One region of the Nocardioides sp. FY1077 genome, then DNA from elsewhere that is predicted to be linked to it. Evidence: predicted binding sites of a transcription regulator. Region 1 holds the regulator's gene; each other region holds the start of a gene.

Region 1 (7,292 bases):
CTGGTCGGCACGACGGTGAGGGCGACCTCGGTGCCGCGGGCGCTCACCGGCAGGTCGAGCGTGAGCGCGAGCTTCCACCCGGTGTCGAGGCCCGCACCGGGGGTGAACCGGTGGGTGGCGCTGCTGAGGTGGTCGAGGCGCACGGTGCGGCGCCCGGTGGAGCGCTGTGTCGGCGACAGGGTGGCGCTGCGCCACAGCGGGGCGGTGGGGTAGCGCTGCGCGGAGCCCTCCTCGTAGGCCAGGCCGGGGCGTCGGTTGTCGGCGGCGAAGCGGGCGTAGGCGTCGCGCAGTGCGACATCCCGCTCGCCGAGCGCACCGGCCACGGCCTGCACCGAGTACTCGTCGGGACCGCCGACGGCGCTGTCGGCGCGCTCCCAGGCGCGGCGGACCAGCGAGGGGAGCTCGCCGGTGCTGGCGGGCAGCGCCTCGGTGAGGTGGCGGAAGAAGATCCAGTCGCCGTATACCCGCAGGTCGCTGTCACCGTCCATCGAGGCCCGCGGTCGGCCCAGCGGACCGGAGCGCAGGTAGGTGACGTTGTCGTCGACCGCGTCGTAGACCTCGTCCTCGGCCCAGGTGGCAGTGGCCTCGATGAACCACCCGTCCTCGTCGGCGTCGTAGGCGAACTGCACGGCGTGGAAGTACTCGTGGGCCGCGGTGACCTGCAGGTTCTCCAGCGGGGTGTGCGCCGGGAACTGGCCCGAGCGGAAGTCGTTGTCGAGCACGCAGTACGCAGGCACGTCAGCGGCGCGTTCCCCGGTGGGGATGGCCCGGTCGGAGGTGCAGTAGCCGTAGATGCTGTCGCCACCCACATCGACCAGGTAGACGTCCGTGAGTGGGCTCCCGCCCTTGGCGCCGTCGGGCTTCGGGGCCCGGTAGCCCGCGGCCACGTAGGTGTCGTGCACCTTCTGCAACGTGGCGAGCGTCGTGTCGACGTAGGCGGGCACGGTGCTGACGTCCTCGTCGTCTGCCACCTTGTCGGAACTGCGCTCGACCCAGTGCACGCAGACGTTCGTGCTGCACGTGGAACCGGGTTCGCCAGCGCTGGCGCTGTAACCGGAGCCAAACGGGTCGGCTGTGCCGTCACTGGGCCGCGCGAGGTAGCTGCGCGCCGTCGCGCGGTCGGTCGGCGACAGCGCGGGCAGGCTGCGGGCGAGGTCACGCAGGGCCTCGGTGGCCTCGACGTCGGGGTCGGTCGCCGGGGTCGCGTCCGGGTCGAGGAGCTCCTCGACCGTCTCCAGCGCCTCCGCGGCCTGGGCCGGGGTCACCTCGCCGGTCGCCTCACCGACTACCTCGACGGCCTCGCTCGCTGCACCGCCAGCAGGGGCGTCGACCGGGTCGGCCGCGGCCGGCACCAGCAGTCCCGCGCCCAGGGCGAGGGCGGCGAGGGGGGCGAGCAGGACGGAGGGGGTGCGACGCACGCGGGCTCCCGGGGGTGGGGGACGAGCAGGACGTCCAGCGTCTCACGCGTCACCGACAGCGCCGACTCGGCGGATCCGCACGCGACACTGGGCCCGTCGGTGGTCCGACGGGCCCGGCGCGACGCGGGTGGGGCAGCCCCGGAGCGGGACGGGGCCCGCAGCGGTGGGCCCCGGTGGAGCGGGTCAGACGCGGCGCAGGACCGCGGTGACCTTGCCCAGGATCGTGGCGTGGGTGCCGTCGATGGGCTCGAAGGAGTCGTTGTGGGGGAGCAGCCAGACCTGGCCGTCCTTGCGCTGGAAGGTCTTGACGGTGGCCTCGCCGTCGATCATCGCGGCGACGATCTCGCCGTTGTTCGCGGTCGGCTGCTGCCGGATGACGACGTAGTCGCCGTTGCAGATCGCGGCGTCGATCATCGACTCACCCGACACCTCGAGCAGGAACAGCTGACCGTCGCCGACGAGCTGCTTGGGCAGGGGGAACACGTCCTCCACCCGCTGCTCGGCCAGGATCGGGCCACCGGCGGCGATGCGGCCGACGACCGGCACGTACGTCGCCGCGGGCATCGCGTCGCCCACACCGGTCTCGTCGAAGGACGACTCCTCCGCCGCGGAGATCGAGCGGCGTGCGGCGAGCACCTCCGGCAGGAACACCTCGAGCGCACGCGGGCGGTTGGGGTCGCGCTTGAGGAAGCCCTTCTCCTCGAGCACCTTCAGCTGGTGGGCCACGCTGGAGGTGCTGGTCAGCCCCACCGCGTTGCCGATCTCGCGCATGCTCGGGGGGTAGCCCCGCTTCTCGATCGCGTCGCGAATCGTGGCCAGCACGCGCAGCTGGCGCGGGGTCAGGCCCGTCGCGTCGGGAGCACCTTCGGGGAACTCGGACACCGTGCCCCCCACCTCGTTCGTCGCCATCGTCCACCTCTCTGCTCCGGCACGGCTGGCGCCGGCCCGGTCCTCGTGCCCCGCCCGGGTGCGTGGGTCCGGGTGGAGGTCGTGCGTCGCCCGGCGGGGGCGACGTGCCTCACCCTGCCAGTCGCGCCGGGCGACTTCAAACACCTGTTCGAACGGCGTGTCGCGCCCGTCCCCGTCGCCGGCGCGGATCCGGTCGAACATCCGTTCGTCTGGACCCTTGCGCGGTGTCGAACACCTGATCTACTCTCGCTCATGTGTTCGATCGAACGTGTGGTCGACTCGGCCACTCCAGGCGGTCCGCCAGGACTGTCGGTGGCGCCCGTTAGACATCAGCGTGACCGACCGAGCCCCACCCGAGGCCGACCGCCACTTCCCCAGGAGGTCCCCATGAGCACGATGACCCTGCACCCCGTCCACGCCCCGACCGTGCGGCTGACCCGCCGCGGCCGACTGGTCGTGTTCACGCTCTCCCTGCTGGTCGTGCTCGCCGTCGGGGTCTGGCTGGCCGCCGGCTCCGTGGCCACCTCCCAGGCCCAGCCCACCGAGGTCATCACCGTCGGCACCGGTGACACCCTGTGGGACATCGCGGCCGCCACCTCCGCCGACGGCGACCTGCGTGGGGCGATCGCGGAGATCCAGACCCTGAACGACCTCGACGGCGGCCTGGTGATCGCCGGCCAGCAGCTGCGGGTCCCCACCAGCTGATCCACCCGCCGGCAGCGCCACGCGCCCGGCCACTGACCTCACCAGCCGCTTCGACCCCGGCTGGTGAGCTGGGGAAGACGAGGGGCGGGCCCATCGGGCCTGCCCCTTTCCTGTCCCCCGGGAGCGAGCAACGACCGCAGCGCTCGGTGGTTGAGGAGCGAGCGCAGCGAGCGTCTCGAAACCACCGAACCGACGACCAGGCCTCAGCGCGAGGCCCGCCGCCCACCAGGAGCAGTGGCGGGACCACCGTCCGCGTCGTCCGCGTCGTCCCCCGAGGCCGGCGACCCGCCGGACGGGGGAGCGGTGATCCCCAGCGCCCGCAACAACCGGGCGACGAGCACCAGTCCGACGAACAGGCACGCGACGGCCCCTAGCGAGGCCAGGGCGAGGAACCACCACGCGCGGACGTCGCCGTCGCGGGCGGTGGTGCCGAAGTCGATCGCGGCGTACACGAGGTAGCCCCACGCCACCACCGACAGCGTGACGGCGAGGGCGAGCAGGAGGAGTCGCGGCTGGAACGTGCGGGGCGGCTTGGCGGCTCGGCGCGAGCCTGCTCGTCTCCCCGCGCTGCTCACCGGGTCATTGTGTCCGACGTGCCCGCCCGGCGCAGCGGGACGCGCAGGTCGGAGCGGGAGATCAGGAGGCGTCGCGCCCGCCACCACCGCTCGGCCGCCCGGCGGAGCGGCCTGGACGCCCGCGACACGCCCGTGACGGACCTGTCCGGACCGCCGGGCGAGCGGTCCGCGGCGCGCTGACCTGCGGCTTTGCGGCGGCAGCGAAACGCCCGGCGCGCGACTCGCCGAACAGGTTGCGCCCTGCCCTCGACGGGCGTACGGTTCCCTACATCTAGTAGTTACACCGGTGTAGTTATCCACATCTAGTGCACAGGCCAGGGGTGGAAGCCCCACAGGTCGAAGCGTGTTCTACACAGGAAGAGCCCGGTTATCCACACCGACTGCACACCCCCACGGGGTGTCGGGTCGGTGCGGGGCCGCCAATGAGGGAGAGGAGGACCCGTCGTGCACTGCCCGTTCTGCCACCACGCCGACACCAAGGTCCTCGACTCCCGCGTGGCCGAGGACGGCGGGTCGATCCGTCGACGTCGCCAGTGCCTGGAGTGCAAGGAGCGGTTCTCCACCGTCGAGCTCATGCAGCTCGCCGTGGTGAAGCGCTCCGGTGCCACCGAGCCGTTCCACCGCGACAAGGCCGTCGCCGGCGCCCGCAAGGCCTGCAAGGGCCGTCCGGTCACCGAGCACGACCTCGCCTGCCTGGGCCAGGCCGTCGAAGACACCGTGCGCGGTCGCGGCCAGGCCGAGGTGCCGGCCCACGAGGTCGGCCTGGCCATCCTCGCGCCGCTGCGCGAGCTCGACGAGGTCGCCTACCTGCGCTTCGCGTCGGTCTACAAGGCCTTCGAGTCCGCCGAGGACTTCGAGGCCGAGATCGCCGAGCTGCGCACCCAGCGCGCCGAGCAGCTCACCGAGCTGGTCGACGGCGCGCCCACCCCTGCCCCCACCGGGTAGGGCCCACAGACCGCCCGGCAGGTGGTGGGGAAGCCACCTGCCGGGCGCACCACCTCTTCCCCGGGGCCCGCCCACGCGACCCCGTGACTGTCGGTGGTCGCCGCGACCATGGACGTCGCCCCCCGCACCACCGCAGCGCCACCCCCCGCACGCCACACACCGCGCCCCGCGCACCGCCGAACCAGGGAGACCAACCGAATGACCGAGACGATGAGCGGCGCCCAGACCGGAGCCGCGTCCGCAGGCAAGGGCCTCAGCTTCGAGCGGGTGTTCAGCACCGCCGGCGTGCACCCCTACGACGAGCTGACCTGGGAGCGCCGCGACGTCGTCCAGACCAACTGGAAGACCGGCGCGACCGTCTTCGAGCAGAAGGGTGTCGAGTTCCCCGACTTCTGGTCGGTCAACGCCTCCACCATCGTCACCACGAAGTACTTCCGCGGCGCCGTCGGCTCCGACGTGCGCGAGCAGAGCCTCAAGCAGCTCGTCGACCGGGTCGTCACGTCCTACCGCAAGGGCGGCGAGGACAACGGGTACTTCGCCAGCCCCGCCGACGCCGAGGTCTTCGAGCACGAGCTGACCTGGCTCCTGGTCCACCAGTACTTCTCGTTCAACTCCCCGGTCTGGTTCAACGTCGGCACCCCCTCGCCCCAGCAGGTCTCGGCGTGCTTCATCCTCTCCGTCGACGACTCCATGGACTCGATCCTGAACTGGTACAAGGAGGAGGGGTTCATCTTCAAGGGCGGCTCCGGCGCCGGCCTCAACCTCTCCCGCATCCGCTCCTCCAAGGAGCTGCTCTCCTCCGGCGGCACCGCCTCGGGCCCCGTGTCGTTCATGCGCGGCGCCGACGCCTCCGCCGGCACCATCAAGTCCGGTGGCGCCACCCGCCGCGCGGCGAAGATGGTCGTCCTCGACGTCGACCACCCCGACATCGAGGAGTTCGTGGCGACCAAGGCGCGCGAGGAGGACAAGATCCGCGCGCTGCGCGACGCCGGCTTCGACATGGACCTCGGCGGCGAGGACATCACCTCGGTGCAGTACCAGAACGCCAACAACTCCGTGCGGGTCTCCGACGAGTTCATGCGCGCCGTCGAGGACGGCACCGAGTTCGGCCTGCGCTCGCGCAAGGACGGCTCGGTCATCGAGACCGTGGACGCCCGCGAGCTGTGGCGCAAGATCGCCACCGCCGCGTGGGAGTGCGCCGACCCGGGCCTGCAGTACGACGACACCATCAACGACTGGCACACCAACCCCGAGACCGGCCGGATCACCGCGTCCAACCCGTGCTCGGAGTACATGTCGCTCGACAACTCCTCGTGCAACCTCGCCAGCCTCAACCTGCTGAAGTTCCTCAAGGACGACGACACCTTCGACGGCGAGCTGTTCGCGAAGGCCGTGGAGTTCATCATCACCGCGATGGACATCTCCATCTGCTTCGCCGACTTCCCGACCGAGTCGATCGGCCAGACCACCCGCGACTACCGCCAGCTCGGCATCGGCTACGCCAACCTCGGCGCGCTGCTGATGGCGATGGGCCTGGGCTACGACTCCGACGGCGGCCGGGCGATGGCCGCGACCATCACCTCGCTGATGACCGGCACCTCCTACAAGCGCTCCGCCGAGCTGGCCGGCGTCGTCGGCCCCTACGCCGGCTACGCCCGCAACGCCGACGCCCACAAGCGGGTCATGCGCAAGCACCAGGCGGCCAACGACACTGTGCGCCCGGTCCACCTCGCCGACGGCCAGGTGCACAAGCTGGCCACCGCCGCCTGGGCCCAGGTGCAGGAGCTCGGCGCGACCCACGGCTTCCGCAACGCGCAGGCCTCGGTGCTCGCGCCCACCGGCACCATCGGCTTCATGATGGACTGCGACACCACCGGCATCGAGCCCGACTTCTCGCTGGTGAAGTTCAAGAAGCTGGTCGGCGGCGGCTCCATGCAGATCGTCAACCAGACCATCCCGCGTGCCCTGCGCAAGATGGGCTACCAGCCCGAGCAGGTCGAGGCGATCGTCGCCCACATCGCCGCCGAGGGCCACGTGATCGACGCCCCCGGCCTGCGCCAGGAGCACTACGAGGTCTTCGACACCGCGATGGGCGCCCGCTCGCTCAAGCCGATGGGCCACGTGCGGATGATGGCGGCCTGCCAGCCGTTCCTCTCCGGTGCGATCTCCAAGACCGTCAACCTCCCCGAGACCGCCACGGTCGAGGAGATCGAGGACGTCTACTTCCAGTCGTGGAAGCTCGGCCTCAAGGCCACCGCGATCTACCGCGACATGTGCAAGGTCGGCCAGCCCATGTCGTCGGGCAAGGGCGAGAACAAGGGCACCGACTCCAACAAGGCCGCCGACGCCCCGACCGCGCCGGTCGAGACCAAGGTCGTCGAGAAGGTCGTCTACGCCCCCACCCGCAAGCGCCTGCCGAAGTCGCGCGTCTCGCGCACCACCTCCTTCACCGTGGGCGGTGCCGAGGGGTACATGACCTCGGGTGCCCACGACGACGGCGAGCTGGGCGAGATCTTCCTCAAGCTCGGCAAGCAGGGCTCGACCCTGGCCGGCGTGATGGATGCGTTCTCGATCGCGGTGAGCATCGGCCTGCAGTACGGCGTGCCGCTGGAGACCTACGTCTCAAAGTTCACCAACCTGCGCTTCGAGCCGGCCGGCCTCACCGACGACCCCGACGTGCGGATGAGCCAGTCGATCATGGACTACATCTTCCGCCGTCTGGCGCTGGACTACCTGCCCT
Region 2 (7,292 bases), 980 kb from region 1:
ACGGCCTCGTCGTCGGGCGGCGCGGGCGCACGACGACCCCGCTGGCCGAACGTGCCCCCGCGCGAGCCACGACCACCGGGCTCACGCCCGGCCCCGGACCCACGGGCGGTGGACCCACGAGCACCCGCACCACCGGAGCGGCCGCCCGCCCGGCGGCCACCGCGCGTCGAGCCACCCGCGGTGTCGCCGACGTCCCCGGCGTCGTCGCCGTCCCCGAGCGGACTCGCCGTGTCGACGGGGTCGGTCGAGGCGCCGGCCGCGCCGCCACCAGCGCGACGCGTCCAGGCGTCGACGCCCAGCGACACGTCACCGGCCCAGGGCTCGTCGACCCCCGCCCACGCCGGGGCAGGACGGGGATCGGCGTCGCGGTCAGGAGTGCCGGGCACGATCAGAAGTCGTCGATGCCGATCGGGTCACCGGGCAGCTCGGCGGCCTGGGCGTCGACCTGCGGGCCGACCCCCAGCTTCTCGAGGATCTTCTTCTCCAGCTCGTTGGCCAGGTCGGGGTTGTCGCGCAGGAAGGTGCGCGCGTTCTCCTTGCCCTGGCCCAGCTGGTCGCCCTCGTAGGTGTACCAGGCGCCGGCCTTGCGGACGAGGCCCGCCTCGACCCCGACGTCGATCAGGCCGCCCTCGCGGCTGATGCCCTTGCCGTACATGATGTCGAACTCGGCCTGCTTGAACGGCGGGGCGACCTTGTTCTTGACGACCTTGACCCGGGTACGGTTGCCGACCATGTCCTGGCCGTCCTTGAGGGTCTCGATGCGGCGCACGTCGAGGCGCACCGAGGAGTAGAACTTCAGCGCACGACCACCGGTGGTGGTCTCCGGCGAGCCGAACATGACGCCGATCTTCTCGCGCAGCTGGTTGATGAAGATGGCGGTGGTCTTGGAGTTGTTGAGCGCACCGGTCATCTTGCGCAGCGCCTGGCTCATCAGGCGGGCCTGCAGGCCGACGTGACTGTCGCCCATCTCGCCCTCGATCTCGGCGCGCGGCACGAGCGCGGCCACCGAGTCGATGACGATCAGGTCGAGCGCCCCGGAGCGGATCAGCATGTCGGCGATCTCGAGCGCCTGCTCACCGGAGTCGGGCTGGGAGACCAGCAGGGCGTCGGTGTCGACGCCGAGGTTCTTCGCGTAGTCGGGGTCGAGGGCGTGCTCGGCGTCGATGAACGCCACGATGCCGCCGGCGCGCTGGGCGCTGGCCACCGCGTGGAGGGCGACCGTGGTCTTTCCGGAGGACTCCGGACCGTAGATCTCGACCACGCGACCGCGCGGGAGGCCGCCGAGGCCCAGCGCGACGTCGAGGGCGATCGAGCCCGTGGGGATGACCTCCAGCGGCGCGCGGGTCTCGTCGCCGAGGCGCATCACCGAGCCCTTGCCGAACTGCTTCTCGATGGAGGCGAGGGCCACGTCGAGGGCCTTGTCGCGATCAGCCATGATGTCTCCGTCCCGTGCGGGGTGTGGGCACCCCGGGTGTCGTGTGGATGTGGTGCGTGGTCGGTGCAACGTCTCTTGGCTGGACGCTAGAGGACCCCGCCGACAGCCGTGGGCCAGCGGCCCGGACCTGTGGAGGACGCCGACTGCGCGTCGCTGCCACGACTGTATCCCGAACAGGTGTTCGAGCCGCCCCGACACGCCACGACACGCCGGTCCCGACCCGGCGCGACCGGCGCAGGCAGCACCCGGGCCGTTCAGCCCGCGTCGCGCTCGCCGTCGGCCGCAGGACCGACCAGCGGCCGGGCCGGCAGCTGGACCGGCGGCTCGGCGGGCGGCCGGGCGGGCAGCCGCACCAAGAACCGGCACCCGGCCGGCGCCGCACCGGCGTCCCCGGCGGGCACGACGTTCTCCACGACGACCTCGCCCCGGTGGGCCTCCACGATGCCCTTGACGATGGCCAGGCCCAGCCCGGCGCCGCGGCCGGGCGAGGTGTCGTCGGGGGTGCGGGAGGCGCCGGCCTGCCAGGCCACGTCGAAGACCCGGGCCAGGTCGCCGGGGGCCAGGCCGCCGCACCCGTCGGCGACGCTGAGCTCGACGCCGTCGCCGTGGGCGCCGCCGCGGATCTCGACCCGGCCGCCGGGCGGGGTGTGCCGCACGGCGTTCATCACCAGGTTCGACACCACCCGCGAGAGCCCTGCGGGGTCGGCGCTGACCTCCACGCCGTCCTCGACGCTGCCGCCGAGGCGTACGCCGCGCGCTCCGGCCACGGGGTCGGCCGCGGCGATCGCGTCGCTGACCACGTCGCGCAGCGACACCGACTCCGGGGTGATCCGCAGGACGCCGGCGTGGATGCGGGAGAGCTCGAAGAGGTCGTCGACCATGCGGACCATGCGGTCGACCTCCACCCGGATCTGGCGGTGGTAGCGCTCGGGGTCGGGCGTGATGCCGTCCTCGAGCGCCTCGGTCATCGCCCGCATGCCGGCCAGCGGGGTGCGCAGGTCGTGGGAGACCCACGACACCAGCTCGCGACGCGACTCCTCCAGGCGGGTCTCGCGGGTGCGGGCCTCCTCGAGGCGGGCGCGCGCGCCGGCGAGCTCCTCGGAGAGCTCGCGGAACTCCGCGGGGCCGACGCGCTCGCCGACGTAGTCCTCCTCGGTGCCGACCCGGCGCACCTCGTCGCGCAGCGAGCGCGACCACCGCACGATGGCGCGCGAGAGCACCAGCGCCACCACCAGGGCGACCACCGCGGCGGCGCCGGCCACCAGCGTGACCACCTCGACGTCGTCGTCGGTGATGAACATCCGCTGCGCCGCGGCCAGCACGCCGGCCAGCACGGCGACCACCGGCACCACCGCGACCAGCCCGAGCTGCCAGCGGATCGAGAGCCGGCGCACCAGCCAGGCGGCGAGCAGCCCGAGCGCACCGACGGCGACCGCGGCCACGGCCGCCACCAGCACGATCTGTCCCTGGTCGTCGGTCACGTCGCAGCCTCCCAGCGGTAGCCCACGCCCCACACCGTCAGCAGGCGCCGCGGGTGGGTGGGGTCGTCCTCGATCTTCTCGCGCAGCCGGCGCACGTGGACCGTGATCGTGGAGCGGTCGCCGACCGACCAGCCCCACACCTCCTGCAGCAGGTCGTCGCGGCTCAGCGCCACGCCGGGGTGGGTCACCAGGAACCACAGCAGGTCGTGCTCGCGGGTGGTCAGCGCCAGCGGCGCGCCGGCCCGGGTGGCGGTGCGCCGGGCGTCGTCGACCACCAGGTCGCCGTCCTCCACCACCCGGGGCCCGACCGGCTCGTCGGGCTCGACGGTGCGGCGCAGCACGGAGTCGACGCGCAGCGCCAGCTCGCGCGGGCTGAACGGCTTGCTGACGTAGTCGTCGGCGCCGAGCTGGAGACCGGCGACCCGGTCGACCTCTCCGCCGAGCGCGGTGAGCATGACCACCGGCACGTCGCCGGCCTCGCGCAGCCGGCGGTGCACCTCGAGGCCGTCGATGCCGGGCAGCATCAGGTCGAGCACCACGAGGTCGGCACGCCGCTCGCGCATCAGCTCCAGCGCCCGCTCGCCGTTCCCGGCCTCGACCACCTCGTGCTGGTGGGCGCGCAGGTAGGACACCACCACCTCGCGCACGGTCGTGTCGTCGTCGACGACGAGCACCAGCGCCACTCAGCGCTCCCGTGCCCCGGCCAGCCGGCGCCGGCGCACGACGAGCGCGCCCAGCACGACCCCCAGCAGCACCAGGGCGGCCAGCACCGCCCAGCCCGCGGCGTAGTCGCGGTCGAGCAGGGTGGGGTTGTCGGCGCGGGCGCCGAAGCGGCCCAGCACCGGCACCGCCAGCAGCGTGACGCTGCCGAGCACGACCAGCGCCACGACCAGCGGGGCGCGCAGGTCGCGGGGCAGCAGCCGCGAGCCGAGGGCCACCAGCACGAGCACCACCGGTGCCAGCACCAGGTCGTGCACCAGCGCCGCGCCGACCGCCCACACCAGGGCGTCGAGCACCTGCGCGGGCTCCGCGCGCGACCACAGCAGCCAGGCGCCGTAGAGCCCGAGGGCGACGCCGAGGGCGCCGAGCACGACCCGGGAGACGGTGGTGGTCATCCGAGCACCTCCAGGGAGGTGACCCACTTGGTCTGCAGCACCCCGGGCCGGTTGGGCGCGATGACGCGGCAGGGGTAGCCGTGGTCGAGGCTCAGCGTCTCGCCGTTGACCGCCAGGGCCAGCAGCGTGCGGTCGTCCTCGACGAAGCTCCCCTGCAGCGCGGTCACCGCGAAGGAGCCCGCCCGCTGCAGCGAGGTGACCCGCAGGTCGGACGTCGCCGCCGCCCCGACCAGGGCCACCAGGTCGCGCACCCGCACGCCGGTCCAGGTGGCGCTCGCGCTCCACCCCTCGACGCAGGCGATGGGCAGCTCCTCGGTGTGCTGGGTCATCGCGAGCAGGTCGTCGCGGGTGAGCTCGACGCTGCGCTCCCCCGCGGCGACGGTGAGCCGGAAGCCGGCGTCCACGTCGTCCTCGGTGACCTGCGCGGCCTCGGCGGAGCGGTTGATCGGCAGCCCCTGCGGGCCGTCACCGGTGCGGACGGCGAAGACCGACACCCGGCGCAGCAGCGGCACCGCGGCACCGGCGGTGGCGAGGACGGCGACGCCGGTGGCCAGCCAGGTGGCGCGGAGCAGGCCGCGCCGCGACACCGCCCCCTCCTTCGTGGCCTCGGGCCGGTCGTAGGTGGTGTCGTCGACGTCGCGGGTCAGCGCGCCGCGGATGACGGGCAGCTTCACCGCGACGTGCACGACGAGCGCACCGATGGCGACGTAGGCCAGCGCGTAGTGGGTGGGGCGGAAGGAGAAGGCCCAGGGGTACCACTGCGCGGAGTTCATCAGGCCGGTGACGAGCTGGAACAGCGCCGCGCCGACCAGCACCAGGATCGAGATCCGCTCCAGGCCCTGCACCGCCAGCCGGCCCAGGCCGCGCGCGCGGGGCGCGAGCAGGGCGGGGTAGACCGTCCAGAGCTTGACCAGCAGCAGCGGCACGGCGGCGGTGCCGCTGACGACGTGGACGCCCTGGGACACCCGGTAGCCCCACGACGGGCTGCTCGGGAACCCCGCCGGCTGCACGACCTGCTGCGCGTAGTGGCTGACCAGCCCGGTGACGAACGCGACGACGAAGCAGATGCCGAGCCAGAGCCCGACCCGGGCCGCCACGGCCGGGCTGCGCAGGCGCGAGGTGAACGAGGCCTGCGTGGGCAGCCTGTCGGTCGCGCTCTTCAGGTCGGGCACGGCAGGCTCATGGGGGTCCTCAGGTGGTGGGCGGGTGGTCGCTCGACACGGCGAGCAGGTGCGGTCGCGGGGGCAGGACCTCCTCGAGGACCGCGCACCACCGCTCCCCGAACGACTCGCAGCTGGTGACGGCCCAGCCGGCGGCCGCGGCGACGTCCTCGACGTCGTCGACGCCGAGCACCGACCAGCGGAACGGCCGGCTGCGGGCGCCGCCGCCCTCCAGGGTGGCCCACTGAGTGGTCAGCGGCACGCCGGGCGGGGCCAGCTCGACCACCACGCGGCCGCGGGGGTCGAGCACGTCGCGCAGCCGGCGCAGCAGCCGCACCGGGTCGCCGCCGATGCCGACGTTGCCGTCGGCCAGCAGCGCCGACTCCCAGCGGCCCTCGCCCGGCAGCGACTCGAACACGTCGCGCAGGATCGCGGAGGCACCGCGCTGGCGGGTCTGCTCGACGGCCTCGTGCACCACGTCGATGCCGAGCACGACGTGGCCGCGGTCGGCCAGGCCGGCCGTGAGTCGACCGGGGCCGCAGCCGATGTCGATGGTGGGGCCCTTGCACCACGCCAGCAGGGCGTGGTCGGCCTCGTCGGCCTCGCGGGTCCAGTCGCCGACCGGCAGCAGCGCGGGGTCGGGGCCCATGCCGACGACGTGGCAGGTCGTGCCGCGCAGGGCGTGGCTGAAGACGGTGGAGAACGACTCGTCGCGCAGCGTCACGAGGCCACCTCCGGCGTCCAGGCCGCGGCGAAGCGCCCGCCCGGCACGAGCGCGGCGACGGCGTGGGCGTCGGCCACGGTGTCGACGTCGCGCAGCACGCCGGTGGACCCCACGCTCAGCCCGGCGGCGACCAGGGCGGCGCGGGTGTCGTCGTGGGTGGTGGGCGTCGACATCTCCACCCCGCGCAGCGCGGCGGCCGCGGCGGGGTCGCGCAGGGCGAGCACCCACCAGCCGCCGTCGTCGGCGGGACCGAGCACGGCGTCGTGGTCGAGCAGCGGCGCGGCCGCGCCGAGCAGCAGGTCGGGGGTGAGCTGGGGGGTGTCCATGCCGACCTGCACGACCGCGCCCGGGCCGGCGGCGGCCAGGACGGCGTGGGCGTGGGCGAGCCGCTCGTCGAAGCCGTCGCCCTGCTGGGCGGCGACCTGCCAGCCGCTGAGGTGGCGACGGATCTGCTCGCCGTGCACGGCGTCGAGGAGGTCGCCATCCAGCGAGAGGTGGCAGCGCTGGGGGCCGACGGCGTCGGCGCAGGCCACCAGGGTGTCGAGCAGCGACGCGGCGGCCACCTCCGCGGCCGCGGCCATGCCGATGTCGGCGCCGAGGCGGGTCTTGACGCGGCCGGCCACGGGGGCCTTGGCCACCACCAGCATGCGGGGGCCGTCGACGGCGGCGCTCACGCGAGCACCCGCGCGAAGTCGCGGGCGGTGCGCAGGGTGCCCTTCACCGAGCCCGACACCTTGGAGCGGGTGCCGGCGGCGCGGGGGTGGTAGGTGACGTCGCGCTCGGAGACCCGCCACCCGGCGCGGGTCACCTTCTGCAGCAGCTCGACGGGGTAGCCGAAGCGGCGGTCGCGGACGTCGAGGTCGAGCAGCGCCTGGCGGCGCGCGACGCGCATCGGCGCGATGTCGTGGGCCTGCATGGCGATGCGCCGGCGCAGCCAGGCCACGATCAGCGCGTTGCCGGCGCGGGCGTGCCACGGCCACACCGAGCGGTCGACGGGCCGGCGGCGGCCCACGGCGAAGTCGGCGCGCCCCGAGCGGACGTCGTCGAGCAGCGGCAGCAGCTCGGCGGGGTCGAAGGAGCCGTCGCCGTCCATGAACGCGACCAGGTCGTGGGTGGCGGCCTCCAGGCCGGTGTGCACGGCGGCGCCGTAGCCCGGCACCGCCTCGGTGACCACCCGCGCGCCGAGGCGCCGCGCGACCTTCGCGGTGCCGTCGACGGAGCCGTTGTCGACCACGATCACCGCGAACTGCGGCGGCACCGTGGGCAGCAGCGCCTCCAGCGCGGGCGCCTCGTCCTTGCAGGGGAGGACGAGGTCGCAGACGGGCACGTCGTCAACGGTAGGTGGCATCGAGGCGGACAACCCTTACGAGTCAGAGA
Region 3 (7,292 bases), on a different contig from region 1:
CCAGGGCGATCGCACACGTGTTCCCGCCGGATGCCTGCGCGCGCGCCCAGTCGTGGACGTCGAGGAACTCGTGACCGGTGAAGTCGTAGGTGGCCGTGCTGGCTGACTCGTGTGGACCGACTGTCGTCTGGACGTAGACGCGAAAACGTGGATTGTCGTCCTCCCACGAGCTGTCGCGCTCGTCGACGGGAATGATCGATCTCGACCCGGGTCGCATCGCCCTAGCGTGCCATCAGGCGGACTGGCCGACCCGAACGAGGAAGGCCAGGGACCGTTCGGTGAGCAGCGCAGCCGCCGCCGCGTCGTACGACGGAAGGCTGCGGTCGACGAACAGGTGCTGGTCACCGGCATAGGTGAACAGCTCGGCGTGGTCCGGTCCGACCGACGTGACCAGCTCCTGGGCGGCCGGGAGGTCCTCCTGGAAGAACTCGTCGCCCTCGGCGCCGTGCACCTGCACCGGGACGCCGTGCGGCCACGGGCCGAAGGCGTCGTCACCGGTGATCGGGATGCAGGACTCGTAGAGCAACGCCCCGCGGGCACCCGGCCGGGTCTGGGCCAGCAGCTGGGCGCGTGGGACGCCCCACGAGAAGCCGGCGTAGACCAGCGCCGCCGGCAGGTCCGCGACGACCGCCTCGACGCGTTGTGCCACGGCTCCGTCGTCCAGCCCCCGCAGGTAGGCGAAGCCGTCGGGGATCGCGTCGAAGACGTGGCCGTCGAAGAGGTCGGGCGCGTGCACGGTGTGACCGGCCGATCGGAGGTCGTCGGCGAACGCCTGCATGCCTGCAGTGAGGCCCTGCACGTGATGGAAGAGCAGCACCTCTGCCATCGGACCTGCTCCCCTGGGTCGTGAACGTCCGCCTGGCGCACGACTCTAGGGCGCACTCGGCCGCCGGTCCACCGGTCCGGGCGGAACGGGGCTCAGCTCTTGCGCCACACCGACACGTGGCTCCCGCTGGTGGCCAGGAAGGGGCTCCCCGTCCAGTCGGCAGAGCGTGACTCGAGCTCCATGCCGGCGAGCTGCGCCATCAGGTCGCACTCCGCCGGCCAGGCGTACCGGAAGTGCCCGGACCCGTAGCGGATGCTCCCGTCGGCGTCGCGGTGGTAGTGGTGCGACGTGCACGCCTGGGTGACCAGGTCGTAGGTGTCGAACACCAGGTGCTCCGGGTCGACGCTCATCGGCACCGCGTCCCCGCCCGGTGACAGGCGGTGGATCGGGGGCACCCACAGCTCGACCACGAACCGACCGCCGGGTCGCAGGTGACGCGCCGCGTTCGCGAAGCACTGCACCTGCTCGGCCTGCGTCTGCAGGTTCGAGAGGGTGTTGAAGACCAGGAGCACGAGTGAGAAGGTCCCCGCGCCGGGCACCACCGTGGTGGCCATGTCGCCGACCACCACCGGGAGCCGTGCCTCGTCGACCTTGCCCCGGAGTCGGGCCACCATGGGCTCCGACAGCTCGATCCCCGTCACGGGTACGCCGCGGGCCGCCAGGGGGACGCCGATGCGGCCGGTGCCGATCGCCAGCTCCAGCACAGGGCCGTCGCCGGCCAGGCGCTCCAGGACGTCGACGGTCGGACCCACCACCTCGGGGGCGAAGTGCGACGCGGCGTCGGCGTCGTAGCTGGCGGCGGTCTCCTCGTCCCACACCTCGCTGCTCGTCACGACGCTCAGCGTTCCACGCGAGCCGAGGCGGTCGCCACACGTTTGCGGCGTCCCGTGCACTCGGCGCGACGGACGTGCTCGCGTGCGATGCTGCCCACCGACGAGCACGGAACGACCGCCGGGGAGGCGTGATGCGCATCGCAGTAGCCGGTGGCACCGGGTTGGTGGGCCGCCTGGTCGCCCACGAGGTGGCCGAGGCCGGCCACACCCCGGTGGTGCTGGCTCGGTCGCGCGGGACCGACCTGACCACGGGTGCGGGACTGCGGCAGGCGATGACGGACGTCGAGGTCGTCATCGACGTCAGCAACGTCGCGACCACCCGGCGCTCCGCCGCGGTGGCCTACTTCGAGACGTCGACGCGACACCTGCTCGCAGCGGGCGAGGACGTGGGTGTCCGCCACCACGTGGCGCTGTCCATCGTGGGGGTCGACCGGGTGCCGTTCGGGTACTACCAGGGCAAGCTGGCCCAGGAGCGGCTCGTGCTGGACGGACGGATCCCGGCGAGCGTGGTGCGGGCGACGCAGTTCCACGAGTTCGCCGGTCAGGTGCTCGACCGGGTGCGGGGACCGGTCGCCCTGGTGCCACGGCAGCTGATCCGACCGGTCGCCGCCGCCGAGGTCGCAGCGGTGCTGGTGACGCTGGCCCGAGGGCCTGCCACCGGGCTCGGGCCCGAGCTCGCCGGTCCGAAGGAGGAGCAGCTGGTCGACCTGGCTCGGCGCACCCTGGCGGCACGAGGCCGGCGGCGACCGGTGGTCGGCGTGCGTCTGCCCGGCGCGGCCGGGTCGGCCATGGTCTCCGGCGGCCTGCTCCCCCGCGGCGACAGTGCCCGGGTCGGCCGGCAGACGTTCGAGGAGTGGCTGGCCACGTCGGTCAGGTGATGACCGCGATTGACGCGAGGCGCGCCTGGTCAGCGGACCGCGGTCCTCGAGACGACCGGCGTTGCTCCCCCGGCCAGCTCCACCGCCGCGGCCGCGCGGTCCCGATGCACGTCGCCGGTGCTCAGCGGCACTGGACCACCGACGGTTGTCCGGTCGTCGAGTTGGGCGCGTGGCGCCGATCCCCTCGTTGGTCGAGCAGGGCGCGCCAGCGCCGATCCCCTCGTTGGTCGAGCAGGGCGCGCCAGCGCCGGTCCCCTCGTTGGTCGAGCAGGGCGCGCCAGCGCCGGTCCCCTCGTTGGTCGAGCAGGGCGCGCCAGCGCCGATCCCCTCGTTGGTCGAGTAGGGCGCGCTAGCGCTCGTATCGAGACCCCGCAACGTGCTCACGAACCGGTGGAGAACGACTGCACTCGAACACGTGTTCGAGTAGAATGAGGTCATGACCTCGACCGCCCTCCGCCCCCGCCGACAGGGGCCCGCAGCAGGCTCGCTGCTGGAGCGGGCGAGGTCGTACCGGCAGGCCGCAGACGTTGCCGAGGTGGGCCTGTTGACCACGGCGGTGGAGTGGGCTGCCGAGAACGAGCTGGAGCCCGGCGACCGAGACCTCGCCGCGGCCGTTCCCGGGACCGACCAGCAGCTCGCGGTCGCCGGCGAGGGCGCGCCACTGGTGTCGGAGTTCGCGGTGGTGGAGCTCGCCGCCGCTCTCGGGATGAGCAGCGACGCCGGGATGCGGTACGTCGGCCACGCCCTCGAGATCGCGCACCGCTTGCCGCGACTGTGGTCGCGGGTGACCGCTGGTGACGTGCAGGTGTGGCGGGCCCGCCGGGTGGCCGACCAGACCCTCGCGCTGAGCCCGGACGCCGCGGCGTTCGTGGACCGCCACGTGGCCCCGGTGGCGTCGAAGATCGGGTTCCGCGCCCTGGACCGGCTGGTCGACGAGGCGATCGTCCGTCACGACCCCGAGCAGGCGCGAGCACGGGCGAAGAAGGCCGCGGCCGACCGGTGTTTCGACGTGGACACCTCACAGGTGTCGGTGTTCGGCACGATGCACGTGCAGGGCGACCTCGACCTCGCCGACGCCTTGGACCTGGACGCCGCGGTCGCGCACTGCGCCGCTCAGCTGGCCGAGCTGGGATGCACCGAGTCGCTGGACGCCCGCCGCGCGATGGCGGTCGGTGAGATCGCCCGCGCCCAGACCGCCCTCGACCTGACCCGCGACGACACCGAGGCAGACCGGACGCCGCGTCGACGACCGGCCCGGCAGGTGGTGCTGCACGTCCACCTCAGCGACGCTGCCCTCCACGACGACGCCGACCTGCACCTTGCCCGGGTGGAGAAGACCCGCAGCCTCGTGACCGCCGAGCAAGTGAAGACCTGGTGCGCCAGCAGCGGTACCGCGGTGACCGTCCGCCCGGTCCTCGACCTGACCCAGCAGATCGCCACGGACGCCTACGAGGTCCCCGACCAGTTGCGGGAGCAGGTCGTCCTGCGTGACGGCACCTGCCGCTTCCCGCACTGCACCCGCCCCGCCCGGTCATCTGACGTCGACCACATCACCCCCTACCGGGCGCTGGCCGACGGCGGCCCACCCGGCCAGACGTCGACCGCCAACCTCGCGTGTCTGTGCAGGCGCCACCACCGGGCCAAGACCCACGACGGCTGGACCTACACCCGCACCGCGGCCGCGGCGTTCGAATGGGTCAGTCCCCACGGACACCGGTACGCCGTCGCCCCGACTGGCACCACCCACCTCACCTGACCGCGCCCTCCCCCGATCGTTGGTCGGCAGGGCGCGCTAGCGCCCGTGTCGAAACCCCCGCCGCCAGCGCCGGGACCTGCCCTGGGCAAGTCCCAGCGGACGGTTCGGTGGTCTCGATACACCTCGTCGCTGGCGTGGTTCCTGAGGAGCGAGCGCAGCGAGCGTCTCGAAGGGCTCCTCGGCACTCGACCAGCGAGGAGGGGCCAGTTCGTCGGTCGGCAGCGCGCCCCGCGCCCGGTCCCCCGTTTCGTTGGTCGGCAGGGCGCGCTGGCGCCCGTGTCGAAACCCCGCGGCCCGCGCCGGGACCTGCCCTGGGCGCGTCCCAGCGGACGGTTGCGGGGTCTCGATATACCTCGTCGCTGGCGCTCCTCGGCACTCGACCACCGAAGAGCGGCCCGTCCGATGGTCGAGCAGGGCGCGCAGCGCCCGTGTCGAAACCCCCGCAGCCCACGCGCTGGGACCTGCCCCGGGTCACGAAGGCCGTTGCCGGGGTCGACGGCGGTCAGTGGTGCTGACGGATCAGGTGATGATGGCGGCAGACCGGGCGTGCTGGAGCAGGTCGTCGCTGCGCAGCTCGCGGTTGACGACCTCGACGGCGATGTGGCTGAGCCGGCGGCTGTGGTCGCGGGCGTAGCCGCGCAGCACGTTGAAGGCCTCCTCCATCTCGAGGTGGCCGGCGTCGGCGACGACCCCCTTGGCCTGTTCCACCGCGATGCGACTGGTCAGGGCGTGCTGCAGCTGCGCGTGGATCGCGGCGCGGTCGGAGGCGGAGCGCTCGTTGACGATCGCGACGCCGGCCACGTGCACCAGCGCCTGGGCCAGCGCGACGTCCTCAGGGTCGAGGTCGCCGACATGCTCGCCGAAGAGGCCGAGGGCCCCCATCACGGTGTCGCGCAGCCGCATGGGCAGCGCGTGGACGGACACGAAACCGGCCCGACGCGCGCCCTCGGCGAAGCGTGGCCACCGCCCGGCCTCGGCCAGGTCGGGGACCAGCACGGCCTCACCACTGTGGAAGCAGTCGAGGCACGGGCCCTCGTTGCGCTGCAGCTGGAACAGCTCCAGGTGGCGGGTGCGCTCCGAGGACGCGGCGACGACGTGCAGCGTGCCCCCCGCGTCGCTCAGCAGCAGGCCCGCCGAGGCGACGTTGAGCAGCCGCGCGCAGCTCGTGGTGAGGTTGGAGAGCAGGTCCACCATGTCGTACTCGCCGACCAGCTCGTTGGACAGCTCGACGAACGCCCGCACGATGTCGCGCTCGCGGTGCTCGCCGGTGTCAGGAGTGTCGCTCATGGATACCTCCTCCCCTGCCGTGCTGGTCGTCGCGGTCCAGGAACAGCCGGCGCTCGAGGATGGCCCAGGCGACGTCGCTCGCGGTCTGCCCGGTGGCGATGGCGTGGGCGCGCAGGCGCACCAGCGCCTCGGGGGGGTCGACGTCGAGCTGCGAGATGAGCATGCCGGTAGCCTGGTAGACCTCGATCCGGTCCATGTCGGCGAGGAGACCCCAGGCGTCCTCCCCCTGCGCCATCAGCTGCGCGTCGAGGCCGCCGTCGGCGTCGAACGTGTCGCTGGCGAGCAGGTCGAGCAACGGCAGCGTGGCGAGCTCGGCGGCCAGCATCGCGCCGGTGAGCTGCTCGTCGGCCAGCGGCCCGGGGCCCTCACGGAACAGGTCCAGCGCGCCCACGCACACCGAGGTCATCATGATCGGGAGCGCGAACACTCCACGGATTCCGTCGCCGAGGACGGCCCCGGTGAACGCCGGCCACCGCCGCTCGTGCGGGGCGTCGAGGTCGGGCACCAGCACCGGCTCGCGTGAGGACACCGAGTCGAGGCAGGGCCCCTCGCCGAAGGTGAACTGGTACTCGTCGAGCCGCCGGCTCGATTCGCTGCTCGACCCGAAGGTGCCGCGCGAGGCCCCGTCGAAGATCATCGAGACCGCAGCGCCGTCCACCCCGAGCAGGGGCACGCACGCCGCGCACAGCTCGTTGGCCGCAGAGAGTCCGGGCGCAGCCCCGGTGACGGCGGCGTTGAGCGCTGACCGCATCGCGTCGACTGAGGGAGCCACCGCGCCCCCTCCCCTGTCGCCGGCCACGGGCCGAGCCCCGCTGTCAGCGGGAACGTTTCGTCGACACTAGCCGGTCGGGGCGATTTCCGCGTCACTCGAGGAGCAGACGTGTGGTGCTCGCTTCCACCGCCGGGAGGCGCTAACGTGGTCGTGGTCTGCCGAGTCAAGAAACGGCTCTGCCGCAGACCACGTCGAAGGGCCTCCCGTGGCCGTTCAAGCGCTCGAGCTGCTGACCCCCTCCCCACCGGTCCGCGTCCTGCTCCGCCTCCCCCTCCTGCTGCACGCCGGCTTCGTGCACGTGCTGGGCGACCGCTCGCACGAGGTCACCCTGCTCACCGACGACGACCCGGCGGTCGACGTCGTGGTCGTGGCGCAGGGTCATCCGCGTGCGGTGCTCGCCACGCTGCCGACGGGGCCGGTGGCGACGGTGGTCGTCCTCAGCGGGGAGCGACCCGCCGGGCCGGAGCAGGCCGGGGACCTGGGCGCGAGCGAGGTGGTCTCGATGCGTGCCGACGCCCACGACCTCGTGGCGACCCTGCGCCGGGCCCGCTCGCAGCCCCGGGTGCTGCGGTCGGCAGGCGGGGTGAGCAACGCGCCGGAGGACGGGCGGGCAGGCGCCCTGAGCGGGCGGGAGGCCGACGTGCTCGCCCTGGTGTGTCGAGGCCTGTCCAACGCCGAGATCGCCGCCGAGATGTCGCTCAGCCCCAGCACCGTCAAGACCTACCTGCGCTCGGGCTACCGCAAGCTGGGGATCACCCACCGCGCCCAGGCGGTGCTGTGGGGGCTCGGCGGCGGTGGGGGCGCCCCGACCCCCGCGCGGCCGGAGATGACCCTGCTCCCCGCCGTCGGTGAGCGGAGCGGCCCCACGGCGGTGACCACGTGATCCTCGGCGGGCTCCCCCCGGCCGGCCAGCGACCGACCACCGCCCCCGTCGGGTCAC
Region 4 (7,292 bases), 860 kb from region 1:
CGACGTGCTCTGACACCCACGCGGGGTCGACTCCGAGGCCGGGCGCACCCAGGTCGCCCACCACCGGCGTCACCCGGTCCGACCCCCACCGGCGCACCAGCGCCTCGAGGCGGGCCAGCGACCCGGCCCGCACCAGCACGAACACCTCGCCCTCGCGGTGGTCGAGCAGCTCCTCGACGAGGTGGCGTCCGATGAACCCTGTGGCGCCGGTCACGAAGTACGACATGGCGGCAGGCTACTCGCCACGCCCGCTGGGGGCTCTGCTCGACCACCGCCGCGCGCCTTGCTCACCCGACGCCCCTGCCCGCCTCGGTGGTCGAGTGGCCTTCTCGGTGGTCGAGTGACGAGGAGCGCCAGCGACGAGGTGTATCGAGACCAGCTGACCGTCCGCCGGGAACTGGACCAGGGCAGGTGCCAGCGCTGGCTCCCGAGGTTTCAAGACACGGGCGCCAGCGCGCCCTGCCGACCATTGAACGGGGGATCGGGCGCTGCGCGCCCTGCCGACCAACGAACTGGCCGCTCCTCGGTGGCCGAGTGCCGAGGAGCGCTAGCGACGAGGTGTATCGAGACCGCCCACCCGTCCGCTGGGGACTGGCCAGGGGGGCTCCCAGCGCGGGCTGCGGGGGTTTCGACACGGGCGCTAGCGCGCCCTGCTCAACCAACGAAGGGGCCGGGCGCTGCGCGCCCTTCCCGCCAACGAACCCCGCCTCGGTGGTCGAGTGCCGAGGAGCGCTAGCGACGAGGTGTATCGAGACCACGGAACCATCCGCTGGTACGCGCCCAGGGCAGGTACCAGCGCGGGCGGCGGGGGTTTCGACACGGGCGCTGCGCGCCCTGCCGACCAACGAACGACAGAGGCGTCGCTCAGGTGAGGTGGGTGGTGCCCGAAAGGTCGACGGCGTACCGGTGCCCGTGGGGACTGGTCCATTCGTACGCCGCGGCGGCGGTGCGGGTGTAGGTCCAGCCGTCGTGGGTCTTGGCCCGGTGATGTCGCCGACACAACGACGCCAGGTTGGCAGTAGCCGTCTGGCCGGGTGGGCCGCCGTCGGACAGTGCCCGATAGGCAGCGATGTGGTCGACGTCGGATGACCGGGCTGGGCGGGTGCAGTGGGGGAAGCGGCAGGTGCCGTCGCGCTGCACGACCTGCTCGCGCATTCGGTCGGGGACCTCGTAGGCGTCGGTGCGCAGCTGCTCGGCGAGGTCGAGGACCGGCCGGACCGTCACTCGGGTGCCGGTGGCGCACCGGGTCTTGACCTGGTCGGCGGTGACGAACGAGCGGGTCCTCTCGACCCGGGCGAGGTGCAGGCCGGTGTCGTCGCGGAGGGCGGCGTCGCTGAGGTGGACGTGTAGCACGACCTGCCGGGCGGGGCGTCGGCGTGGGGTGGGCTCGGCCTCGGTGTCGTCGCGGGTCAGGTCGAGGGCCGTCTGGGCACGAGCGATCTCCCCGACTGCCATCGCGCGGCGGGCGTCCAGGGACTCGGTGCAGCCGAGGTCGGCCAGCTGCGCCGCGCAGTGCGCGACCGCGGCGTCCAGGTCCAGCGCGTCAGCGAGGTCGAGGTCGCCCTGCACGTGCATGGTGCCGAACACCGACACCTGGGAGGTGTCCACGTCGAAGCAGCGGTCGTCGGCCGCCTTCGCCGCTCTCAGCCGTGCCTGGTCGGGGTCGTGACGGACGATGGCCTCGTCGATCAACCGGTCCAGCGCCCGGAAGCCGATCTTCGAGGCCGCCGGCGCGACGTGGCGGTCCACGAACGCCGCCGCGTCCGGGCTCAGCGCCAGCGTCTGCTCCGCCACCCGGCGGGCGCGCCACACCGCGACGTCACCGGCGGTGACGCGGGACCACAGGTGGGGGAGGCGGTGGGCGATCTCGAGGGCGTGGCCGACGTACCGCATCCCGGCGTCGCTGGACATGCCCAGCGCAGCAGCCAGCTCCACCACCGCGAACTCCGATACGAGCGGCGCACCGACACCGGCGACCGCCAGCTGGCGGTCGGTGCCGGGCACGGTCGCTGCGTCCTCGAGCACGTCGTCGTACGGCTCGACCTCATTGGCAGCCGCCCACCTGACTGTTGCCACCAGCTGCGCCACCTCAGCGGCATCTGCCGCTGCCCGGTGGGTGCAGACCTCGCTCAGCAGCGCGTCGGTCGACGCGTCCTGACGGCGGTAGCGGAGGGCGCTGGGCATGCCCTCATTCTACTCGAACACGCGTTCGAGTGCAGTGGTTCTCCACCGGTCGATCACCCTGGTTGCGGGGTCTCGATACGCCTCGTCGCTGGCGCTCCTCGGCACTCGACCAGCGAATGGCGGGGGGTCTCGATACGCCTCGTCGCTGGCGCTCCTCGGCACTCGACCAGCGAATGGCGGGGGCTCGATACACCTCGTCGCTAGCGCTCCTCGGCACTCGACCGGCGGAGAGCAGGTGCGGCGGCGGGTCAGTCCTGCTTGCCGCCGCCGAACATGATCTCGTCCCAGCTCGGGACCGAGGCGCGGCCGCGGCTCTTCTTCACCGGACGACGCGGGGGTGCCTCGGGCTCGGGGGTGCCGGGCAGCGTGGGGGCGTCGTCGTCGACGACCGCGTCGTCGAGCGCGGCGGCGTCGGCCGCGTCGTCGCGGGCGGTGGCGTCGTCCTGGCCGCCGATGCGCTCACCGGCGTCGTCGTCGGGCGGGGTGGGGTCGAGGAAGGCCTCGACGGGGCTGTCGGTGGTGGGGGAGACCATCTCGATGGCGTCGTCGCCCAGCGGCAGCTCCTGGTCGCCACCGTCCACCGACCCGACGGTCGCGGCAGGCTCGGCGACCTCGTCGTCGGTCGGGGACCCGAGGCGGCGCTGGCGGGCCCGCTCGAGGTCGTCGCGCGGCTCGGCGGGGGCGGCGGCGGGCGGCGCGGTCGGCAGCGTCTCGCCGACGAGCCACCGGGCGTCGTCGTTGTCGAGCACGACGAAGTTGCCGGGCACGTCGAAGGTGAACTCGGCGATGCCCTCGCGCTGCGCGGCGGCGTACTGGGCGACCAGCGACCAGCGGCCGTCCTCACGGCGCCAGGAGTCCCACTCGACCTGGCCGGGGTCGGTGTCGTGGGCGCGCAGGTGGGACGACACGGCGTCGCCGAGGGTGCGCCCGGCCGACCCGTCGCCGCCGCGGCGACGCACCGAGGAGCGCTGGGCCCGCTGGGCGACGTGCTCGCGCTCGGCGAGCACGGGTCCGGCGTACGCCATGACCCGGTCGAGGTCGGTGCCGGCGGCCTCGGCGACGGCCTCCGGGGTCTCGCCGGCCCGGATGCGGGCCTGGATGTCGCGGGGGCGTAGGGCGCTGTCCATGGTGTTCTCCAACCGAGCGGGGCGTGAGGTGTCTCCGCGGAGTGCGGCGCGCAGCCGCGCGTCGTTGTCGAGGGTGTGCTCGACCCCGTCGTCACCCACCAGGAGCAGGCGCTTCCCGTCCTCGCTCACGCCGGCGAGGGTCAGGTGCACCATGGCGCGAGCCTACGCCAGCGCGTGCCCCTCGTCGGGGAGCCGGGGCACCGCGCGCCCGCCCGTGACCTGCGGCGACACCGTCGGGCGGCCTCGGTAGCCTCCCCGGGTGACCACGCCGGAGCCGAGCACCACGCTGCTCGTCCTCGACCTCCTGGGCATCTTCGTCTTCGCCATCTCCGGCGCCCTGGTCGCGGTGCGCAAGGAGCTCGACGTGTTCGGCGCGATCGTGCTGGCCGGGGTCACCGGTCTGGGCGGGGGGTTCCTGCGCGACGTGCTGATCGGCGCGGTGCCACCGGCCGCCCTCGCCGACTGGCGCTACCTGCTCGTGCCGCTCGCGGCGGGGCTGATCACCTTCGTCTTCCACCCCGCGCTGGGGCGCCGTGAGCGCGTGGTCAACGTGTTCGACGCCTTCGGCCTGGCGCTGTTCTGCGTCGCCGGGGCGCTCAAGGCCCTCGACTACGGCCTGGGCCCGCTGCCCGCGGCACTGCTCGGCATGGCCACCGGGATCGGTGGCGGCATCCTGCGCGACGTGCTGGCCGGGCGGGTGCCGGTCGTGCTGCGCGGCGAGCTCTACGCGATCCCGGCACTGGCCGGTGCGGGGGTGGCGGTGCTCGGCACCCGCGCCGACCTGCCCGGCGTCGGCGTCGTGCTGGTGGCCGCCGCCGTCTGCCTGGTGTGGCGGCTGCTCGCGCTGTGGCGCGGTTGGCAGGCGCCGCTGCCGCGCGGCCCCGCGAGCGTCTGACCCCGGGCGTACGCCGGCAGGGCGTACGCCGGCGGGGCGGCGTCAGCCCCGGGCCGGCGCCTCGCCGGGGGCGGGCACGTCGTGCGCCGGCTCGTCGTGCGCCGGGCCGTCGGCCGCGTCGCCGCGCGGCAGCAGCTGGGCGGCGACCAGCGCCAGCAGGCCCGCGCCCACCGAGACCAGGTAGGCCGCGGAGGCACCCGAGGAGTCGACCACCACACCGCTGATCGTGGCGCCGGGGGCGACGCCGGCGACGAGCCCGGTCTGCATGATCGCCATGCCCTCGGTGAGCCGGGCCCGCGGCACGGTGCGCTCGGTGAGCGACAGCGTGGCGACCATCGTGGGGGCGATGGCCACCCCGCCCACGAGCAGCAGCAGGCCCATCAGGGCGAGGGAGTCGACGAAGACCAGCGGCACCATCGCGGCCGCCATCGCCGCCGAGCCCCACCGCACCCGCACGGCCGGGCCGCGGCGCCAGGCCACGGCACCGGTGACCACGCCGGAGGTGAGGCTGCCCAGCGCCCACAGCGCGAGCAGCCCGCCCGACCACGCCTTGGCGCCCTGCTCCTCGGCGAACGCGACGGTGGTGACCTCCGCGGCCCCGAACAGCACGCCCAGCGCGGCGCACACGACGGCCAGCGGCGCGACGGTGCGCCACGGCAGCGGGGTGCGCGGGCCGGTGGTGTGGTCGTGGCGGTGGGCCGGCGGCTCGGTGCGGTGCTGCCCGGCGAAGGCGAGACCGCCGGCGGTGCCGGCCACCACCGCGACGCCGAGGCCGGCCACCGGGTGCACCGCCGTGGCCAGCAGGGTGACCAGGATCGGACCGACGATGAAGCAGGCCTCGTCGACGACCGCCTCGAGGGCGTAGGCGGTCTGCACGTCGGCGGGGCGGCTCAGCACGTAGGACCAGCGCGCCCGCACGCACGAGCCGATCTGCGGCAGGGTGCCGCCGGCCAGCGCGGCGACGACGTACGTCGTGGCGATCGGCCAGCCGGCCTCCACCGACCACACGAGCACGACCATCGACAGCCCGAACAGCACGCTGGAGGCGGTGAGCACCCGGCCCTGGCCGAAGCGGTCGAGGAGCCGGCCCTGCACCACGGCCATGATGGCGTTGGCCACCATGTAGGCCGCCGAGACCGCGCCGGCGACGCCGTAGGAGCCGGTGGACGCCTCGACGAGCAGCACGATGCCCAGGCCGGCCATCGACATCGGCAGGCGCGCCACCATGCCGGTGGCGGAGAAGAGCAGCGCACCCGGCTCGCGCAGCACCCGGCGGTAGGTCGACAGCATCGACGCGAGCGTAGGTCGGCGCCCGGCGCCCCACCAATCGCGGACCGGTCGTCGGTGGCCCGCGTGACGGGGGTCGCACGCCGTGGAGCCGGGTCGGGCCCGAGGGGTGAGGGCCGCCCCGGGCACCCACCTACGATGAGGACGTGAGCGAGAACCCCCTGGACGCCGTGGCCGACGTCGACGTGAGCCCCTACGACGCCCTGCTGCTGGTCTCCTTCGGCGGCCCCGAGGGCCCCGACGACGTCGTGCCGTTCCTCGAGAACGTCACCCGCGGGCGCGGCATCCCGCGCGAGCGGCTCGAGGAGGTCGGCAAGCACTACCACCTCTTCGGTGGGCGCTCGCCGATCAACGACCAGAACCGCGACTTCATCGCGTCGCTGGAGGCCGACCTGGCCGGCGCCGGCATCGACCTGCCGGTCTACTGGGGCAACCGCAACTGGGACCCCTACCTCGCCGACACCCTGGCCCGGATGGCCGCCGACGGGATCACCCGGGCCGCCTGCTTCGTCACCAGCGCCTACTCGTCGTGGAGCAGCTGCCGGCAGTACCGCGAGAACCTGTTCGACGCCGTCGACGGCCTCGAGGGCGCGCCCCGTCTCGACAAGCTGCGCCACTACTTCAACCACCCCGGCTTCGTGGAGCCGGTCGTCGACGCGACGCTCGCGGCACTGGCCGACCTGCCCGACGACGTGCGTGCCGGCGCCCACCTCGCCTTCGTCACCCACTCCATCCCGCTGGCGATGAACGACAGCAGCGGCCCGCCCGAGCAGGGCGGCGGCGCCTACGTGCGCCAGCACCTCGACGTCGCCGCGGTGGTCGCGCAGCGGGTGGCAGAGGAGACCGGCACCGTCCACCCCCACGAGCTCGTCTTCTGCTCGCGCTCCGGTGCCCCGCACGTGCCGTGGCTCGAGCCCGACGTCAACGACCACCTCGAGACGCTGCACGGGCGTGGGGTGCCGGCGGTGGTGATGGTGCCGGTGGGCTTCGTCTCCGACCACATGGAGGTCATCTACGACCTCGACACCGAGGCCGTGGAGACCGCTGCCGGGCTCGGCCTGCCGGTACGCCGCGCCGCGACGGCCGGCACCGACCCCCGCTTCGTCGCCGCCGTGCGCGACCTGCTCGTCGAGCGCGCCACCGTGGAGCGCGGCGGCGAGGTGGCCCGCGCCGCCCTCGGCGAGACCGGCCCGATGTGGGACGTCTGCCCGCGCAGCTGCTGCGCCAACCCGCGCGCGGCGCGCCCCGCGATCCCGGGCTCCGACCCGCTGCCGGCCGACGTGGCCGCTCGGGTCCCGGGCCAGTCGGTCCCCGTCGCGTGAGCGCAGCGGTGGCGCCGGGCGTGGGTGACACCCCGCGCGAGCTCGCCGACCTCGCGCTAGCGGTGGCGCGCACCGCGGCCGTGCTGGTGCAGGAGCGGCGCGCCGCCGGCCCGCAGGTGGCCGACACCAAGTCCAGCGACATCGACATCGTCACCGAGGCCGACCGCGCCAGCGAGCAGCTGATCCGCTCGCTCCTGCTCGCCGCCCGGCCCGACGACGCGATCATGGGCGAGGAGGGCGACGACACCCCCGGGTCCTCCGGGGTGCGCTGGATCGTCGACCCGATCGACGGCACCGTCAACTTCCTCTACGGCATCCGCCAGTACGCCGTGAGCGTGGCGGCCGAGCGCGACGGCGAGGTCGTGGCCGGGGTGGTGCTCAACGCCGCCACCGGCACCACCTACCGCGCCCACGTGGCCCACGACGGGGTCGACGCCGTCACCGAGTGCGACGGCCGGCCGCTGCGGGTGCGCCCCG

Evidence for each region. The regulator LexA, encoded in region 1, represses DNA repair genes until DNA is damaged. The targets are predictions, from matches to a motif close to TCGAACANNTGTTCGA.
Region 2: recA (recombinase RecA) is a predicted target of LexA. The motif match lies at 1,605-1,620, and genes of this name have one in related genera.
Region 3: AC4OR8_RS16505 (HNH endonuclease signature motif containing protein) is a predicted target of LexA. The motif match lies at 2,945-2,960, and genes of this name have one in related genera.
Region 4: AC4OR8_RS10895 (HNH endonuclease signature motif containing protein) is a predicted target of LexA. The motif match lies at 2,198-2,213, and genes of this name have one in related genera.

Annotation. Positions count from the first base shown of each region.
Region 1 covers NZ_JBZWDB010000003.1:1,134,908-1,142,199, reverse strand. Annotated here, with positions in the region: gene AC4OR8_RS15030 (MXAN_6640 family putative metalloprotease) at 1-1,418, opposite strand, end outside; gene lexA (transcriptional repressor LexA) at 1,602-2,327, opposite strand; gene AC4OR8_RS15020 (LysM peptidoglycan-binding domain-containing protein) at 2,715-3,032, shown strand; gene AC4OR8_RS15015 (hypothetical protein) at 3,236-3,607, opposite strand; gene nrdR (transcriptional regulator NrdR) at 4,052-4,552, shown strand; gene AC4OR8_RS15005 (vitamin B12-dependent ribonucleotide reductase) at 4,751-7,292, shown strand, end outside.
Region 2 covers NZ_JBZWDB010000003.1:155,597-162,888, forward strand. Annotated here, with positions in the region: gene AC4OR8_RS10300 (regulatory protein RecX) at 1-386, opposite strand, end outside; gene recA (recombinase RecA) at 389-1,435, opposite strand; gene AC4OR8_RS10310 (sensor histidine kinase) at 1,690-2,916, opposite strand; gene AC4OR8_RS10315 (response regulator transcription factor) at 2,913-3,599, opposite strand; gene AC4OR8_RS10320 (hypothetical protein) at 3,600-4,031, opposite strand; gene AC4OR8_RS10325 (molybdopterin-dependent oxidoreductase) at 4,028-5,203, opposite strand; gene AC4OR8_RS10330 (class I SAM-dependent methyltransferase) at 5,223-5,915, opposite strand; gene AC4OR8_RS10335 (TIGR04282 family arsenosugar biosynthesis glycosyltransferase) at 5,912-6,589, opposite strand; gene AC4OR8_RS10340 (glycosyltransferase family 2 protein) at 6,586-7,242, opposite strand.
Region 3 covers NZ_JBZWDB010000004.1:274,332-281,623, reverse strand. Annotated here, with positions in the region: gene AC4OR8_RS16525 (hypothetical protein) at 1-217, opposite strand, end outside; gene AC4OR8_RS16520 (dienelactone hydrolase family protein) at 233-826, opposite strand; gene AC4OR8_RS16515 (class I SAM-dependent DNA methyltransferase) at 919-1,659, opposite strand; gene AC4OR8_RS16510 (SDR family oxidoreductase) at 1,791-2,537, shown strand; gene AC4OR8_RS16505 (HNH endonuclease signature motif containing protein) at 2,974-4,293, shown strand; gene AC4OR8_RS16500 (GAF and ANTAR domain-containing protein) at 4,813-5,580, opposite strand; gene AC4OR8_RS16495 (GAF and ANTAR domain-containing protein) at 5,564-6,352, opposite strand; gene AC4OR8_RS16490 (helix-turn-helix transcriptional regulator) at 6,558-7,235, shown strand.
Region 4 covers NZ_JBZWDB010000003.1:275,980-283,271, reverse strand. Annotated here, with positions in the region: gene AC4OR8_RS10900 (SDR family oxidoreductase) at 1-226, opposite strand, end outside; gene AC4OR8_RS10895 (HNH endonuclease signature motif containing protein) at 865-2,184, opposite strand; gene sepH (septation protein SepH) at 2,433-3,464, opposite strand; gene AC4OR8_RS10885 (trimeric intracellular cation channel family protein) at 3,571-4,206, shown strand; gene AC4OR8_RS10880 (MFS transporter) at 4,249-5,496, opposite strand; gene AC4OR8_RS10875 (ferrochelatase) at 5,640-6,815, shown strand; gene AC4OR8_RS10870 (inositol monophosphatase family protein) at 6,836-7,292, shown strand, end outside.